Regions from separate parts of the Agrobacterium salinitolerans genome, predicted to be linked through region 1. Evidence: predicted binding sites of a transcription regulator. Region 1 holds the regulator's gene; each other region holds the start of a gene.

Region 1 (5,560 bases):
TCCTCTGGTTTTCCCTTGATGCAGCACCCTCATTGCCGCTTCTTGTTGTTCTATTTTTCCTCGCCGCCGGCCTGGCATTCGCCACCCGATATCACGCGACTCTGGTGGCCACGGCGTGCAGCCTCGTCGCACTGCTGTTGCTGGGCATGCTTTTCGCCGAATTTGAAACGCGGAGGGCAGGGACGGTGGTGCTGGATACGCCCGTTACCACCACTATTACCGGCACGGTGATGCGCCGAGAGGTCGATGCCCGCGGCGATTGGCGTTATGTGGTGCAGCTGGCTGCGACAGAAGCGCCGGCGTTGTCACGCCTGCCTGGAAAGGTTTCGCTGCTGGCCCGCGGCGGCGGAAAGCCGGTGGCACTCGGTGCGACAATTCGCGGCAAGGCGCGGCTTTCGCCGCCATCCGGTCCGGCTTTGCCCGGTCTCAACGATTTCGCCTTCGCGTCCTATTTCAGGGGCATAGGCGCGACCGGCTTTTTTTACAAGCCGCCGCAGACGATCACTGCCCCTGATATCGACGCAAAGGATGATTGGCTGGAATGGGCCGATATGCGGCTCTACGGCCTGCGCACCGCCATTGCCGAGCGCATCCGCAGCACCATTGGCGGCGACGCCGGTGCGTTTGCCGCCTCTATCGTCACCGATGAGAGACAGGCCATATCGGCGGAAACAATGGAAGCCCTGCGGCTTTCCGGCCTTGCCCATATCGTTGCCATATCCGGGCTCAACATGGCGTTGGCATCAGGCATATTCTTCGTGGGGCTGAGGCTTGCCTTCAGCCTGTTTCCGGCCTTTGCCCAGCGCTGGCCGGTGAAGAAAATATCCGCTTTTGCGGCGCTGCTGATGACGCTCGCCTATTACCTGATATCAGGTTTTGCCGTCTCTGCCGAACGCGCCTGGCTGATGATGTCGGTGATGCTGATCGCGGTGCTGTTCGATCAGCCGTCGCTTAGCCTCAGGAATGTTGCGCTGTCCGCTCTGGTCATCCTTGTTCTCTCTCCTTCGGAAATCATGGGGCCGAGCTTCCAGATGTCCTTTGCCGCGACAATCGCGCTTGTTGCCGCTTATGCCGCCTGGAGCCGCTGGCGCGGCGACCGGGAGCGTCTGTTCACAGGCCGCAAACCGGCGTGGATGACGGTGGCGGGAACGGCAGGCGCCGTCATCGGCGGTGTTGTCACCACATCGCTGATCGGCGGGCTTTCGACGGCGATCTATTCCGCCGAGCATTTCCAGCGTGTCACCACCTATGGACTTTTCGCCAATCTGGCAGCCATGCCGCTGATGTCGCTGGTCGTCATGCCCTTCGGCCTCATCGCCATGCTGTTGATGCCCTTCGGGCTCGATGCGCCGTTCCTGAAGGTCATGGGTTACGGCATGGCGCTCGTTATCGAGGTTGCGGACGAGGTGGCGTCCTGGGGTGGCAGCGCGGCGACCGGGAGACCGCATGGCGCTTTCATCGGCATTGCCTCTGTGGGTTTTCTGCTGCTGACATTGCTGCGCACCCGTTTGGCGCTACTCGGTTTGCCACCTCTGATATTGGCCTTCGGCCTCTCTGGAGCCGTCGCCCAACGCGGTCTGCCTGATCTGCTTGTCCATGAGGAAGGCAAGCTGGTGGCGCTTCTGGACGAGGGCAGGGTCTACACCACAAAAACGCGGCCGCAGGGCTTCATCTATGAGCAATGGCAGAGGGCGCTGCTGTTGCCTGACAAACCGCTCCCACCGGTCCTTCTCAAGATGGGGGCTCCGACAACAACCGTTGCTCTCACCACCAAATCCAAGCTGGCGCCGGAGGACATGAAGGCCGTGGCGCGGGAGATGATAACGACGCTGAGAGATGCCGCACCCGGTGTCTTCACCTGCAGAACAGGCATCTGGTGTGCGGCGCGCGCGGGAAGCGGCGAATTTATCATAGTTCTGGAAGACGGCCGGTTTGCAGGAAAAGCCTGTGATATCGCCGATATCGTCATCGTCTCCCGCAGAACCTCGTTTGCGCAATGCCGCTCGGGCGCCCTGCTGCTCAATCGCGACACATTAAGACGCATCGGCTCGGTAGAGATAAATTTCGCCGGCAGCGAACAGGCGGGGGTGGTGGGGCGGATGCGCGCGGCAACCGCCAGCACCGACAGGCCGTGGAGCGAACATCGCTATTACGACTGGAAGAGTGGCCGCTTTGACCGTGATGTGCCAGAAGCCGTCACTCAGGTGCTGACGGCATCGCAGTGAGTGCCGTCAGCATGTTTTGTCAGGCCTTGGCGCGCAGATCCGCGGTCAATTCGCCAATGCTGCCGATCTCTTCTTCATGCGGCAGATCGCGCCAGATTTCCTTCAGTCCGGCCTCATACCATTCGCGCATGGCGGGCAGGGCAAGCAGCCTGTCACAATAGGCCTTCGCCGCTGGCGAAAGATCGGCGCCATAGGTCTGGAAACGGAACGCCACCGGGCAGAAGAAGGCATCGACCGCCGTGAATTTTTGACCGGCGAGAAACGGTCCGCCGAATTTTGCGAGGCCTTCGCTCCACAGCGCATCAATGCGTTTTATGTCGGCCGCAAGCCCGGCATCGCCGCCCTTCGGTTTTACGCGGATACCGACCGACATGGGATAGAGATTGCGCAGCGAAGAGAAGCCCGCATGCATTTCACTTGCCGCCGAGCGTGACCAGGCCCGTGCCTGCTTGTCACTTGCCCAGACACCCTGATGTCTCTCGGCCAGATATTCGGCAATCGACAGCGATTCCCAAACCGTCACGCCCTCATCAACAAGGCACGGCACCTTGCCCGTCGGCGAAAAGCTGGAGAAGGCAACACCTTCGCCAAAGGGAACGAGTTTTTCATCAAAGGCGATGCCGAGCGTGCGCATCAAAACCCAGGGCCGCAGCGACCATGAGGAATAGTTCTTGTTGGCAATATAAAGATCGTACATGGCGTTTTTCCCCCGATAGGATGCGCATTTCTATATCTGCGAATGGTCTTGGAATATCGCAAAGAATCCATGGCTCCCATAACGCCAATTGATGGATGGGCCATCGTGCACAACCGCATTTTCGCAACGACGAGCGCGTTTGCCACTTAAAAAAGAAAAGGCGCATCAATTCAACGAAATGACGCGCCCTTCATCTTGCAGGCCAGATATGCCGCCGTTTAACTGTTTCGGCTTATCCAAACCGGCGGCGGCATCAATGATATCTGCGGATCAACCCAACCAGCTTGCCCTGTATCTTCACCCGATCAGGCCCGAAAATTCGGGTCTCATAGGCCGGGTTTGCAGCTTCCAGCGCGATGGAGGCTCCCTTGCGGCGGAAACGCTTCAGGGTCGCTTCTTCATCATCCACCAGCGCGACGATGATATCACCCGGATTGGCCGTATTGCCGTTGCGGATGATGACGGTATCGCCATCAAAAATGCCGGCCTCGATCATCGAATCACCCTTGACCTCCAGAGCGTAATGTTCGCCCGAACCCAGCATATCCACTGGCACAGCCACATCATGGGTGTTGTTCTGGATGGCGGAAATCGGCACACCGGCGGCGATGCGGCCCATGACCGGCACGGTGACGGCACCGCCGAGATCATTGGCAGGCGCCTTGGGGGTCGCGGCCGGCTCCGGCGCCTTCGGCTTGCCCAGGCTGCCTTCGATGACGCTCGGTGAGAAACCACGCTGCGGCCTTGCGCCCGGCGTATAGGCCTCAGGTAATTTTATCACTTCCAGCGCTCGCGCCCTGTTGGGTAGCCGGCGAATAAACCCGCGCTCTTCGAGTGCGGTAATCAGCCGGTGAATGCCGGATTTGGAAGCAAGATCGAGTGCGTCCTTCATTTCATCGAAGGAGGGCGGCACGCCGGACTCTTTCATTCTTTCATGAATGAAGAGAAGCAATTCCTGCTGTTTGCGCGTGAGCATGAGGAAAACACCCTTGAGAATCGTCGTTGAAGTCGCGAAACAAATACAGAACGAACACTATATGTTCCATATGTGTTCCGCAATCCCCTAAAATTTCGTGAAGGGTGCATCTCAGATCGTGATTTGATATTCGAAAGCGTGAACTGCCGAGAGCCGGTAGGGTTGGTGACTATTTTGATAATCGGAGGAACTGCTGTCTGAAGTGGGCAATTGAAGGCAGCTCTGTGTTTCAGGCATCCGGTACGACGATCCGTCCGTCTAAGACGGCAAATCGCTCATATCCGTTACGAGGATTTTCTTAGAGGGCGTGTTCGCCCGGTCCGAGATAGCTCGCCATCAGTGCCGGATCGACGGCGAGTTCGGCGGCCGGGCCTGAGCGGCGGACCTCGCCGAGTTCGACGAGGTAGGCCTCGTCGGCGATTTCAAGCGCGGCGCGGGCGTTCTGTTCGACGAGCAGGATGGAGACACCGGTACGACGCAGTTCGGCAACGATGCGCAGGATTTCGGCGACGATCAACGGCGCAAGCCCGAGACTAGGCTCATCCAGCAGCAAAAGCCTCGGCCGGCTCATTAGTGCCCGGGCGAGCGCCAGCATCTGCCTTTCGCCGCCGGAAAGCGTTCCGGCAAGCTGCTTGCTGCGCTCGCGAAGGCGTGGAAAGAGTGCGTGTATTTCCTCACGGGTTTCGTTGCGCTCCTGGCGTGAGCGCAGGAATCCGCCGAGCTCGATATTATCCTCGACGGTCATCGACCCGAACAATTCGCGCCTTTCCGGCACAAGGCAAAGGCCAGCGGCAACCCGGGCCTCGATGGTATCGGGCACTGGCGCGCCGTCGTAAAGAATGGTCCCGCGCGAAGGCACGACGCCCATGATGGCGTTGAGCAGCGTGGTCTTGCCCGCCCCGTTTGCGCCGATGACCGTGACGATGCTGCCGGACGTCATGGAAAGCGAGATGCCATGCACCACCTCCGCCCGGCCATAGGCAACGTGGATGTCTTTGATGTCGAGTAGATGTCCGCTCACGCTGCACCCCCAAGATAAGCCGCGATCACGGCTGGATGTTGCCTGATTTCAGCCGGCTTGCCTTCGGCGATCAGGGTGCCAAAATCGAGGACGACGATGTGATCGACCAGCCCCATGACGAAACCCATGTCATGCTCGACGAGCAGCACGCTCACGCCCTCGGCCCGCAGTTTTTTCAGCAGTGTGGCGAGCTCCTGCTTTTCGCCGTGGCGCAGACCGGCCGCCGGTTCGTCGAGCAGCAGAAGCGTCGGGTTGAGGCAGAGCGCGCGGGCAATTTCCAGAATTCGGATCTGCCCGAGAGCGAGGTCGCCGGCGGGACGGTCGCGATGAGCACCGAGACCGACGCGATCGAGCTGATGGGCGGCTTCGGCAAGCAGCGCCCGCTCCTGTTTTCGCTCCAGCCGTAAGAAGCTCCGGAAAACGCCGGCATTGCCACGCAGATGCGCGCCGAGAGCGACATTTTCGAGCACCGACATGGTTGGAAGGACCTTGGCATGCTGAAAGGTTCTGGCGATGCCGCGTTTGGCGATCAGCCGGGGATTGAGGCCTGAGAGCTTCTGTCCCTGATAGGTGACGTTGCCGCCGGAAAGGCCGAGGATGCCGGTGATGAGATTGAAAGTCGTGCTCTTGCCGGCGCCGTT
Region 2 (5,560 bases), on a different contig from region 1:
ATTCTCGCAGCCGTGGTCGCGGCGGTTTATCTCATCGGCTTCACGCCCGGAGAGGCCTGATCCGGCGGGTCAATGGCCGGCGGGTAAGGTCTTTCGCTTTCTGCCTTCAAGTGCAACGCGCGCCTTGGCGACGGCGAAGCGAATGCCGCGCAACAGGAATCGGCTGGTTTCCAGATAGGCGCGATAGGGCAAAACGGTGAAATAGCGCCAGCGCGGCAGGCGGTAGATGCGCAGATTATTCTGGATTTGGCTCTCCCCGTCCGCATCCTGCGTCGCGCAGAGCGGGTAGAGGAAGGCCGCCTTCAGCCCCGCTAGATATTCCAGATCGAATGCGATGTCATAGGCGAGCCGCATGGGGATCAGCTTCGATATCCATTTTCCGGCGCGGCGGTTGACGAGATAGGCTCCCGATCCTTTTTCCCGTGTGAGCGCAATGGCGAGAGAGCGACCGTTGGAAAGCGGGCGGAACGGAAATTTCCGGCCATTGCTGACCGTCGTGAGCCGTAGCAAATCCCACTCACCGCCGTTCAACACCGCCTCGTCGATGGCGTTGAGAAAATCATCGTCGAAGACCACGTCATCCTCAAGGATGAGCGCGATATCGGCATCGCCCGCCATGAATTTATTGGCGCAGGCGACATGGCTGAGATAACAGCCGATTTCCGGCGGCGAGGTGCGGCGGCCATGCATCAGCATGTAGGAGAGCTCACTGAATTCCGGGATGGGGTAATTCAGTTCCCTGCCATTGACGCCGGGCACACGCTCCGCTTTCAGCCCCATGGCGTCGAGGCGGGCGTTCATGTCGGCAAGGCGCTTTGTGGCGCTGTCCATATTGATCAGGAAAACCGCAAGCGTGCGCTGGCTTTTTGGTAATATATGCAAAGCAGTCCTCGCCCGGTTTTCATGTCTCCATCGCAACTCCTTTATTGCAACAGAATGATGTGGGCTATGGAAAAAGCGGTCCGCGGGCATTCATGGTTGTCGAATCAAACCTTTTCCACAAATCCATCCAGCACGCGCTTCTGGCCGGCGCGGTCGAAGTCGATGGTCAGCTTGTTGCCCTCGATGGCGGAAATATTGCCATTGCCGAACTTGATGTGGAAAACGCGGTCGCCGACGAAGAATTTCGAGGGCTTGTCAGCCACGGATTTGGCCACCAGTTCGCCATCTATAGTGCGGGTGCGCGGGCCGCTTTCGCCGTAACCGATGCGTTCCACCGCATGGCCGGAGCGTGTGCCCCAATTGTCGCGGGTGGCGTCGCTGCGGTTCTGCTGCGCGCGCTTCCAGCCGGGGGTGGAGTAGTTGTTAGTGAAGGGATCGGCCTTGTCGAAGCGCGACTGGCCGTAGCCGCCACGTCCGCCATAACCGCCGTAATTGCTATCGGATGCCGCGACATCCACATGGGCGGGCGGCAATTCATCGAGGAAACGTGAGGGCAGGGTGGATTGCCACAGCCCGTGAATGCGCCGGTTCGACACGAACCAGATATGGCAGAGTTTCTTGGCACGGGTGATACCGACATAGGCAAGACGACGTTCTTCCTCAAGACCGGAGCGCCCGCCTTCGTCCAGCGCCCGCTGGTGCGGGAACAGGCCTTCTTCCCAGCCGGGCAGGAAGACGGTGTCGAATTCCAGACCCTTGGCGGAGTGCAGCGTCATGATGGAGACGGCATCGAGATTTTCGTTTTGCTCGGCATCCATCACGAGTGCGACATGCTCGAGGAATCCGCGCATGCTTTCAAAGGCTTCCATCGAGCGGATGAGTTCCTTCAGGTTCTCAAGGCGTCCGGGGGCTTCTGCCGTCTTGTCGGCCTGCCACATGGCGGTATAGCCGCTTTCGTCGAGAATCTGCTCGGCAAGCGTGGTGTGTTCGGTGTTTTCCAAGAGGCCCTGCCAGCGGCGGAAATCCTGCACCACATCGAACAGCGCCTTGCGCGCCTTCGGCTTCAGCTCGTCGGTTTCGATGATATCGGCCGCGGCCGCCAGCATCGGAATATCGCGGGCGCGGGCATAGTCGTGCAGGTTGCGGATGGTCGTGTCACCAAGGCCGCGTTTCGGCGTGTTGACGATCCGCTCGAAGGCCAGATCGTCGGCCGGCTGGCAGACGAGGCGGAAATAGGCCATGGCATCGCGGATTTCGAGACGCTCATAAAAGCGCGGGCCGCCGATGACGCGGTAATTGAGGCCGAGCGTGACGAAACGGTCTTCGAATTCGCGCATCTGGAAGGAAGCGCGAACGAGGATGGCCATGTCGTTCAGCTTGTGGTTCTTGCGCTGTAGCTGTTCGATTTCCTCGCCCACCGCGCGGGCTTCCTCTTCGGAATCCCAGGCTGCGTGCACCACGACCTTTTCATCGTCAGGGCTGCTGCGCTCAGTAAACAGCGTCTTGCCGAGACGGCCCTCGTTGTGGGCGATCAGATGGCCGGCAGCGCCGAGAATATGCTCGGTGGAACGGTAGTTGCGCTCGAGCTTGATCACCTTGGCGCCGGGAAAATCCTTGTCGAAACGCAGGATATTGTCCACTTCCGCACCGCGCCAGCCATAGATCGACTGGTCGTCGTCACCCACGCAGCAGACATTCTGCGGCTCGCCCTTGGCGCGCTGGGCGAGAAGCCTGAGCCACATATATTGCGCCGTATTGGTGTCCTGATATTCGTCCACCAGAATGTAACGGAATTTCTGGTGATACTCCTTCAGAATATCGGTGTGGCGGCGGAAGATACTGATCGGGTGCATCAGGAGATCGCCGAAGTCGCAGGCGTTCAGTGTTTTCAACCGGTTCTGATAGGCGGTGTAAAGTTCACGACCTTTGCCATTTGCGAAGGCGCGGCTGTCCCCTTCAGGAATATCCGGCGGCGTCAGGCCCTTGTTCTTCCAGCCGTCGATCATGCCGGCAAACTGTTTTGCCGGCCAGCGCTTGTCATCAAGACCTTCGGCCTGAATGAGCTGCTTGATCAGCCGCACCACGTCGTCCGTATCGAGGATGGTGAAATCCGATTTCAGGCCGACGAGTTCGGCGTGACGCCGCAACAGCTTGACGCCGATGGAGTGGAACGTGCCGAGCCAGGGCATGCCCTCGACCGCGCCACCGACGAGAACGCCGATACGTTCCTTCATCTCGCGGGCAGCCTTGTTGGTAAAGGTCACGGCAAGAATCTGGCTCGGATAGGCCCGGCCGGTCGCGAGAATATGGGCGATGCGGGTGGTTAGAACGCGGGTCTTGCCGGTGCCGGCGCCGGCGAGGACGAGAACGGGTCCGTCCAGCGTTTCCACGGCATCGCGCTGTTCCGGGTTGAGGCCGGAAAGATAGTCGGGTGCAGCACGCGTCTGATCGCGCGCCGCCATGGCGCGGGCGGCAATGCCAAGCCCGCCGCCGCTTTCCGCACCGGCGTTGTTCGTTGCCCTGCGCGGTGCGGCGGGTTCCTCATCGAAGAACGGCATATCGTCAAAACTGTTGCTCATGCGGCCCAATGTAGTGATTCGGGATATAAAGGCCAGAACCGTGTTCTGCTTTTATTCCGGTATCATCAGTCAAAACGCCCATTCCAAGGCATTTTTTCGCATCACGCCTGTCTGTCGGCGTCGAAAGCGGCGTCAACGGGCACTTGCAGCGCGACCGCAAGCTGGTTGGTCTTGGCGGCAAGCGCGATGACGCGCAGTAAATCGGCATGCTGATCTGTCGTCATGCCCCTGGCTTTGGCGGCTGCCGTGTGGGAATGGGCGCAATAGGAACAGCCATTGGTGACGGAAACTGCAATGTAAAGCATTTCCTTCACGACGGGATCGAGCGCCGAAGGTGTCGCCATCACCGCCTTGACCTCACCCCATGTCTTTTCAAGCAGATCGGCATCGAAGGCGAGGTAGAGCCACATATTGTTGATGAAATCCGATTTGCGGGTGGCGCGGATGTCATCGAACACCGCTTTGACGCGAGGATCGGTTTCCGGGTTTTCGGTCTTCGTTACGGTGCTCATCGCTTACTCCGGTTATGGCGTCTCGGAGGCAGATTAGCCCAATGGCGGATATTTGCGACAGGAATGCACGGATGGATTGCGGATTGGCTGCTCCGGGCGGCATTTGCGCCCAAATTACAATTACGTAAGGAACGGATTTGTGCGTTGCCTTGCCTTAGCCAAGCGGGAATAGTGTTTCTGTCCCGGAACGAGTGTTCGCGGGAATGCTTTATGCTGCGTGGATCAACCGGAGAAGTATATGCGGGTGTGGAAACAGGTGGGTGTCAGTGTTGCCGTGGTCGGAGCGGGGCTCTGTCTCTGGGGCTTCTATTCGCCCGAAGCCCGCAATCTGCTCGCCAGCATGGGGCTTGGCAAAACGCCTGCCGGGGCGATTGAAGTCGCCGCAACCGGCGGCCCGGCGGCCGGTGCGTCCACAGGGCAGAATGCCGGCGGTGCGCGCCGCAACGGCAACGCCACACTGGTGGTGACGGCCCCGGTGAAGAAAGGCACGGTCAATGACCGTTTGAACGCCATCGGCAATGGCGAGGCGATCCAGTCGGTTGTCGTCATGCCGCAGGCTTCCGGCACGCTTTCCGAAATTCGCACATCGTCCGGCGCGCGTGTCGTGAAAGGGCAGGTGCTGGCAAGGCTCGACGATGAAGAGCAGGTGATCGAGCGCGACAAGGCGCAGGTGGCGCTGCGCAGCGCCGTTGAAAAATCCAATTCCTACAAGAACCTGAAATCCGTTTCCCGCCTCGATGTGCTGGATGCGCAGATTGCCGAGGAAGCCGCCAAGCTTGCCTTGAGCACTGCCGAACTCAATCTCAAGCGCCGCGACATCGTTGCGCCGATAGAGGGTGTGGCGGGTATCGTCGCCGCCAATATAGGCGATAACGTCACCACGCAGTCAACCATCGTCAGCATCGACGACCGGTCCGAAATTCTCGTCAATTTCTGGGCTCCCGAGCGGTTCGCAACCGCGATCGAGGTCGGCATGCCGGTAGAGGCGACGTCGATTTCCCGGCCGGGTGAGACCTTCAAGGGTGAGGTCGAGGCCGTCGACAACCGCGTCGACGAGGCGAGCCGCACAATCCGCATCCGGGCGAAGTTCGGCAATGAGAAGGACGAGCTGAGGGCAGGCATGTCCTTCGGCGTCACCATGCGGTTTGCCGGGGAAACCTATGCCTCGGTCGACCCGCTGGCCGTGCAGTGGGATGCGCAAGGCTCCTATGTCTGGCGTGTGGCCGATAATAAATCGAACAAGGTGCGGGTGCAGATCGTGCAGCGCAATCCTGATGCCGTTCTGGTCAAGGCGGAGCTGGCGGATGGCGAGCCTGTCGTGATTGAGGGCCTGCAGCGCGTGCGCGAAGGGGGCGCGGTCCGCGTCGGTAATCAGCCCAAGCCCGAGGAGGTTGCCAGCCAATGACGACCCAGCCGCCCCCGGTTAAGGATTCCAAGCTCACCTTCACGGCATTGTTTGTGCGCCGGCCGATCCTGGCAGCGGTTCTCAACACGCTGCTGGTCGTTGCCGGTCTCGCAGCTCTGGTTGGCGTCGAAGTCCGCGAATTGCCGGATGTCGACCGGCCAATCATCAGTGTCAGGACCACC
Region 3 (5,560 bases), on a different contig from region 1:
CGGCAGGTCGATGCGCTCTTCCTTCGTCACCTGCTCATATTGCATGAAGACGAGGTTCCAGATTTCGATGAAGCGATCGCCATCCTCATCCGGCGAGCCGGGCGGGCCGCCCCAGATATGATCGCCGTGATCATAGAAGATTTCCGAACAGGGGCCGCACGGACCGGTATCGCCCATCGCCCAGAAATTGTCGCTGGTCGGGATGCGGATGATGCGGTCGTCGGAGAAACCGGCAATCTTCTTCCAGAGGTTAAAGGCCTCGTCGTCGGTGTGATAGACCGTGACCAGCAGACGGTTGCGGTCGATGCCGTATTCCTTGGTGATCAGGTTCCAGGCATGCGTGATCGCCTCTTCCTTGAAATAATCGCCGAAGGAGAAATTGCCGAGCATTTCGAAGAAAGTGTGGTGGCGGGCAGTATAACCGACATTGTCGAGGTCATTATGCTTGCCGCCAGCGCGCACGCATTTCTGCGCGGATGCCGCGGTGGAATAGGGACGGCTTTCAAGACCGGTAAAGACGTTCTTGAACTGCACCATGCCGGCATTGGTGAACATCAGCGTCGGATCGTTGCGCGGCACCAGCGGGCTGGAGGGCACAATCTCATGTCCGTTCTTCTTGAAGTAGTCGAGGAAGGTCGACCGAATTTCATTTACACCGCTCATGCCCACACACCGCTCACAACTGGAGTCCATCACCGCCATCGGCAACGATGGCTATATTGCAAAATCAATGGCTTTTATCGTCCGTATCCAGCCCTGTCCAGCCATGGAGACCGGTGAAGGCGCACCGACAAACAAAAAGGGCCACACGACAGAAATCGCACGGCCCATTTTGTTCAATCAATTCACATCAAGACAGGCGAACCTGCATCGGATTCCTGAAACTCAACGACAGGATCAACCCTCGTCACCGTCGCCGTCATCGCCGGCATCAGGACCGCCATTCTGCAGGAAACGATCCGCAATCAGGCCGGCATTCTGGCGCAGCGCCAGTTCGATCTCGTTTGCCGTATCCGGATTGTCGCGCAGGAAGGTTTTGGCGTTTTCACGCCCCTGCCCCAGACGCTGGCTGTTATAGGAGAACCATGCGCCGGATTTCTCAACGATGCCGGCCTTCACGCCGAGATCGACCAACTCACCGGTCTTGGAAACGCCTTCGCCATACATGATGTCGAATTCCACCTGCTTGAAGGGCGGCGCCATCTTGTTCTTGACGACCTTGACGCGCGTCTGGTTGCCGACAACCTCTTCACGTTCCTTGACCGCGCCGATACGGCGGATGTCGAGACGCACCGAGGCGTAGAACTTGAGAGCGTTACCGCCGGTCGTCGTTTCCGGCGAACCGAACATGACGCCGATCTTCATACGGATCTGGTTGATGAAGATGACCATGCACTTCGACTTGGAGATCGAAGCCGTCAGCTTGCGCAGCGCCTGGCTCATCAGACGCGCCTGAAGACCCGGCAGGCTGTCGCCCATCTCGCCTTCGATTTCCGCCCGCGGCGTCAGCGCCGCAACGGAGTCGACCACAAGAACGTCCACCGCGCCGGAGCGCACCAGCGTATCGGTGATCTCAAGCGCCTGCTCGCCCGTATCCGGCTGCGAGATCAACAGGCTCTGCAAATCCACGCCAAGCTTGCGGGCATAGACCGGATCGAGCGCATGTTCGGCATCGACGAAGGCGCAGATGCCGCCCTTCTTCTGGGCTTCCGCGATTGTCTGCAACGCCAGCGTCGTTTTACCCGAGCTTTCCGGACCGTAAATTTCAACGATGCGCCCCTTCGGCAGACCGCCGATGCCGAGCGCGATATCCAGGCTGAGCGAACCCGTCGAAACGGTCTCCACCTCAACCACATTTTCATTGGAACCGAGCTTCATGATCGATCCCTTGCCGAACGACCGTTCGATCTGGGAGAGCGCCGCTTCCAGTGCCTTACTTTTATCCACCGATTTATCCTCTACGAGACGCAAAGAATTTTGTGCCATCCGAACCACCTTTAGGTTATTGAAGCCGCACAGGCAATGAAGCAGTATGGAAACGGTATGTACTCTATTTGTTCTCATTTCACAAGGCTGAGCCAGCATATTGAAAACAAATAGTGATAAGTCGTTTGTTCTGCTTTCGTTTTTCTGTGCGCGGCCCATAGCCGCAAACCGGAGGCGAGGTCAGGAAGACGTCAGTTTAGGCCGAATCGTCCGGTCTTTCCATCCGCCAGAGAGGGAAACGCAAGCGTGAAGAAAATACTCGTTCTGGGCGGCGCGCATATCGACAGACGCGGCATGATCGAGACTGAAACGGCACCGGGCGCCAGCAACCCCGGCTCGTGGATGGAAGAGGCGGGCGGCGGCGGTTTAAACGCCGCGCGCAATCTTTCCCGGCTCGGCTTTCAGGTCCGCATCATCGCGCCGCGCGGCGGCGACGTGACGGGCGAAGCGGTGGCGGAGGCCGCACGTCAGGCGGGCGTGGAAGACACGCCGTTCACCTTCCTCGACCGGCGCACGCCGAGCTACACAGCCATTCTGGAGCGCGATGGCAACCTCGTCATCGCGCTTGCCGATATGGATCTCTACAAACTCTTCACCCCGCGCCGCCTCAAGATACGCGCCGTGCGCGAGGCGATAACGACGAGCGATATCCTGCTTTGCGACGCCAACCTGCCCGAGGATACGCTGACGGCGCTTGGCCTCATCGCTCGCACCTGTGAGAAGCCGCTGGCGGCCATAGCCATTTCGCCGGCCAAGGCTGTGAAGCTGAAGGCGGCGCTCGGCGATATCGACATCCTCTTCATGAACGAAGCGGAAGCCCGCGCGCTGACCGGCGAGACGGCACAGAATGTCCGTGACTGGCCGGATATATTGCGCAAGGCCGGGCTTTCCGGCGGTGTCGTCACCCGCGGCGCAAGCGAAGTCGTGGCCTTCAACGGGACGGGAAAAGCAATCCTCCACCCACCCCTTATCCGCGAGGTGAAGGATGTCACCGGCGCCGGTGATGCCATGGCCTCCGGTTATCTCGCCGCCATTGCCGAGGGAGAAACAATCTCGGAGGCATTGAGACGGGGGGCCGCGGCAGCCGCCATTACCGTGCAGTCACCCTTCGCCACCTCGCAGGACCTATCAAAAGACAGTGTGGACGCCATGTTAGGGCTTGTTCCCCAGGCTGAAATGCTGGCATGAACCCGCTTTTAAAAACTGGAACAGATGAAATGACCCGCCCCATCTCCCCGCTCCTGCCCATCGTCTATTCTCAGGAAGTCGCCGCCGCCAAGCAGCGCGGCGCGCCGATCGTCGCGCTCGAATCGACCATCATCACCCACGGCATGCCTTACCCCGGCAATATCGAAATGGCGGAAAGCGTCGAACAGATCATCCGCGATCAGGGTGCGGTTCCGGCCACCATCGCCGTCATTCACGGCACCCTCCATATCGGCCTTGAGAAAGACCAGCTCGAGGCGCTGGCGAAGACCACCGACGCCATGAAGGTCTCGCGCGCCGATATCGCCTTTGCGATCGCCGAGCGCCGGACAGGCGCGACCACGGTTGCAGCGACCATGATCGCCGCCGCTCGCGCCGGCATTCGCGTTTTTGCCACCGGCGGCATCGGCGGCGTGCACAAGGGTGCTGAAGAGACCTTCGACATCTCCGCCGACCTGACCGAGCTTGCCAAGACCGGCGTGATCGTCGTGTGCGCTGGTGCCAAGGCTATCCTCGACATCCCGAAGACGCTTGAAGTCCTCGAAACCAACGGCGTGCCGGTCGTAACCTTCGGCTCGGAAGAATTCCCGGCTTTCTGGTCGCGCTCCTCCGGCCTGCCGAGCCCGCTCTCGCTCAACAGCCCCGCAGCCATTGCCAATTTCCAGGCGACCCGCGAACAGCTGGGTATCGATGGCGGAATGCTGGTGGCCAATCCCGTGCCGGAAGAGGATGAAATTCCGCGCGAGGAGATGGAAATCTACATCAACCGTGCCATATCCCACGCCGAACGCGACGAAGTGACCGGCAAGGAAGTTACCCCCTACCTGCTTGGCGACATCTTCCGCCTGACGGATGGCCGCAGCCTGGAAACCAATATCGCGCTGGTGCGCAACAATGCGCAGCTTGCTGCGGAAATCGCCGTGGCGTTGAGCTGAGGCCATTTCTGCCCTCTTCGTTCCGTTTGACAGCAGAGAGGCTTCGTCAAAATAAAGAAGAGTCGCGAGCTTTTGACTTCCCGGAAGTCGCAGGTCGCAAACTTCCCCTCCGTCATGCTCGGGCCTGTCCCGGGCATCTGCGACGCCTCGCCCGGTGAGACGTGATTGGATCCTCGGGACGAGCCCGAGGATGACGTCGAGTTGCAGGAAAGACCCGTCACGACAACAAAAAGGCCCGGAGAGCTTACGCCTTCCGGGCCCTTTTTTTCATCAGAACCCAATCAGTTCTGAGCGACCGGCTTCACCAGCGGCGTCACGCGGCGGATGGTGACGCGGCGGTTCTGCTGTTCCGGGCCGAGCGTCTGGACCTTCAGGTAGCGCTCGCCGTAGCCCTGCGTCGCGAGGTTTTCCGGCGGAATGCCGTAGACATCGGTCAGCACATTGGCGACGGAGGCGGCGCGCTCGTCGGACAGAACGAGGTTGCTTTCATCCGAACCGACGGCATCGGTATGACCTTCGATCAGGAAGGTTTCACCCGGATTTTTATCCAGCGCCTTGTTGATTGCATCCGCCACCTTGCGCAGCGAACGGGCTTGCGCCATCGGAATTTCGGCGCTGCCGGTGGCGAAGGTGATGGTATCGAGGTCGATACGGCGCACCTTGTCGCGGATACGGGCCGAGTATCGCACTTCATCCAGCGAATAGACCCGCTCCACCGGCTCGACCGGCGGCTGTTCCAGGAAGCGATAATAATCGCGGTCCGGATCGCTCGAGGTGTCGATGATGTAGTCCGTCACGGGAATGCGCAGGCGCATCGGCGGCAGGTCGAGGCCCGGATCGCGATAGACGTAGTCGCGGTCGGGATCTTCCATCAGTTCCGGCGCATAGAACAGCACATATTCGCGGCCGCGATCGTCGATGCGCGAGCGCTGGATCACGTCACCATAACGGTTGCGGATCGTCACCACCTGCGTTCCGTCACGGCGCTCCACGGTTTCGCGGACACGGCCGCCAGGCAGACGCTCGTAATAGGGCTCGCCACCATCGCGGATGAAGCGCTGGTTGTCGTCGCCGCGCACCACGACGCGGTCGCCGAATTGCAGGATGATCGGCGCATTGCGGTCGCGATCACGCGGGCGGCCTTCGCGTGGCTGCCATTCGCGCACGCCTTCCGGCCGCTCATATTGCGGGCGACGGTCGACACGCTCGCCCTGCTGCGAGGTGATGGCCTCCATCTTGACGGGCGGCGGCGGAGCCTTGCCTTCAGCCGCGCCGGCGCGCTGCGCCTCCGCGTCGGAGGTCGGAACCTTCACGTCACCCGCCTGTTCGCGTTCACGGCGGCGCTCCTCGCGGGTCTGGCGATTGCCGGAACGTTCCACTTCCTTGTCGCTGTCGAGAACGGCGGCGCCCTTATCGACCGGCAGAATGACGGT

What was found. The regulator LexA, encoded in region 1, represses DNA repair genes until DNA is damaged. The targets are predictions, from matches to a motif close to TGTTCNNNNTGTGTTCNG.
Region 2: O9X91_RS04495 (ATP-dependent helicase) is a predicted target of LexA. The motif match lies at 3,503-3,520, and genes of this name have one in related genera.
Region 3: recA (recombinase RecA) is a predicted target of LexA. The motif match lies at 2,045-2,062, and genes of this name have one in related genera.

What each region holds. Positions count from the first base shown of each region.
Region 1 is NZ_JAPZLN010000003.1:296,545-302,104, reverse strand. It holds gene O9X91_RS13450 (ComEC/Rec2 family competence protein) at 1-2,225, shown strand, start outside; gene O9X91_RS13445 (glutathione S-transferase family protein) at 2,245-2,922, opposite strand; gene lexA (transcriptional repressor LexA) at 3,176-3,898, opposite strand; gene O9X91_RS13435 (ABC transporter ATP-binding protein) at 4,197-4,919, opposite strand; gene O9X91_RS13430 (branched-chain amino acid ABC transporter ATP-binding protein/permease) at 4,916-5,560, opposite strand, start outside.
Region 2 is NZ_JAPZLN010000001.1:914,038-919,597, reverse strand. It holds gene O9X91_RS04500 (glycosyltransferase family 25 protein) at 70-882, opposite strand; gene O9X91_RS04495 (ATP-dependent helicase) at 987-3,461, opposite strand; gene O9X91_RS04490 (carboxymuconolactone decarboxylase family protein) at 3,563-3,973, opposite strand; gene O9X91_RS04485 (efflux RND transporter periplasmic adaptor subunit) at 4,212-5,378, shown strand; gene O9X91_RS04480 (efflux RND transporter permease subunit) at 5,375-5,560, shown strand, end outside.
Region 3 is NZ_JAPZLN010000001.1:752,987-758,546, forward strand. It holds gene alaS (alanine--tRNA ligase) at 1-663, opposite strand, end outside; gene recA (recombinase RecA) at 898-1,986, opposite strand; gene O9X91_RS03650 (carbohydrate kinase family protein) at 2,233-3,174, shown strand; gene O9X91_RS03655 (pseudouridine-5'-phosphate glycosidase) at 3,204-4,127, shown strand; gene O9X91_RS03660 (OmpA family protein) at 4,409-5,560, opposite strand, start outside.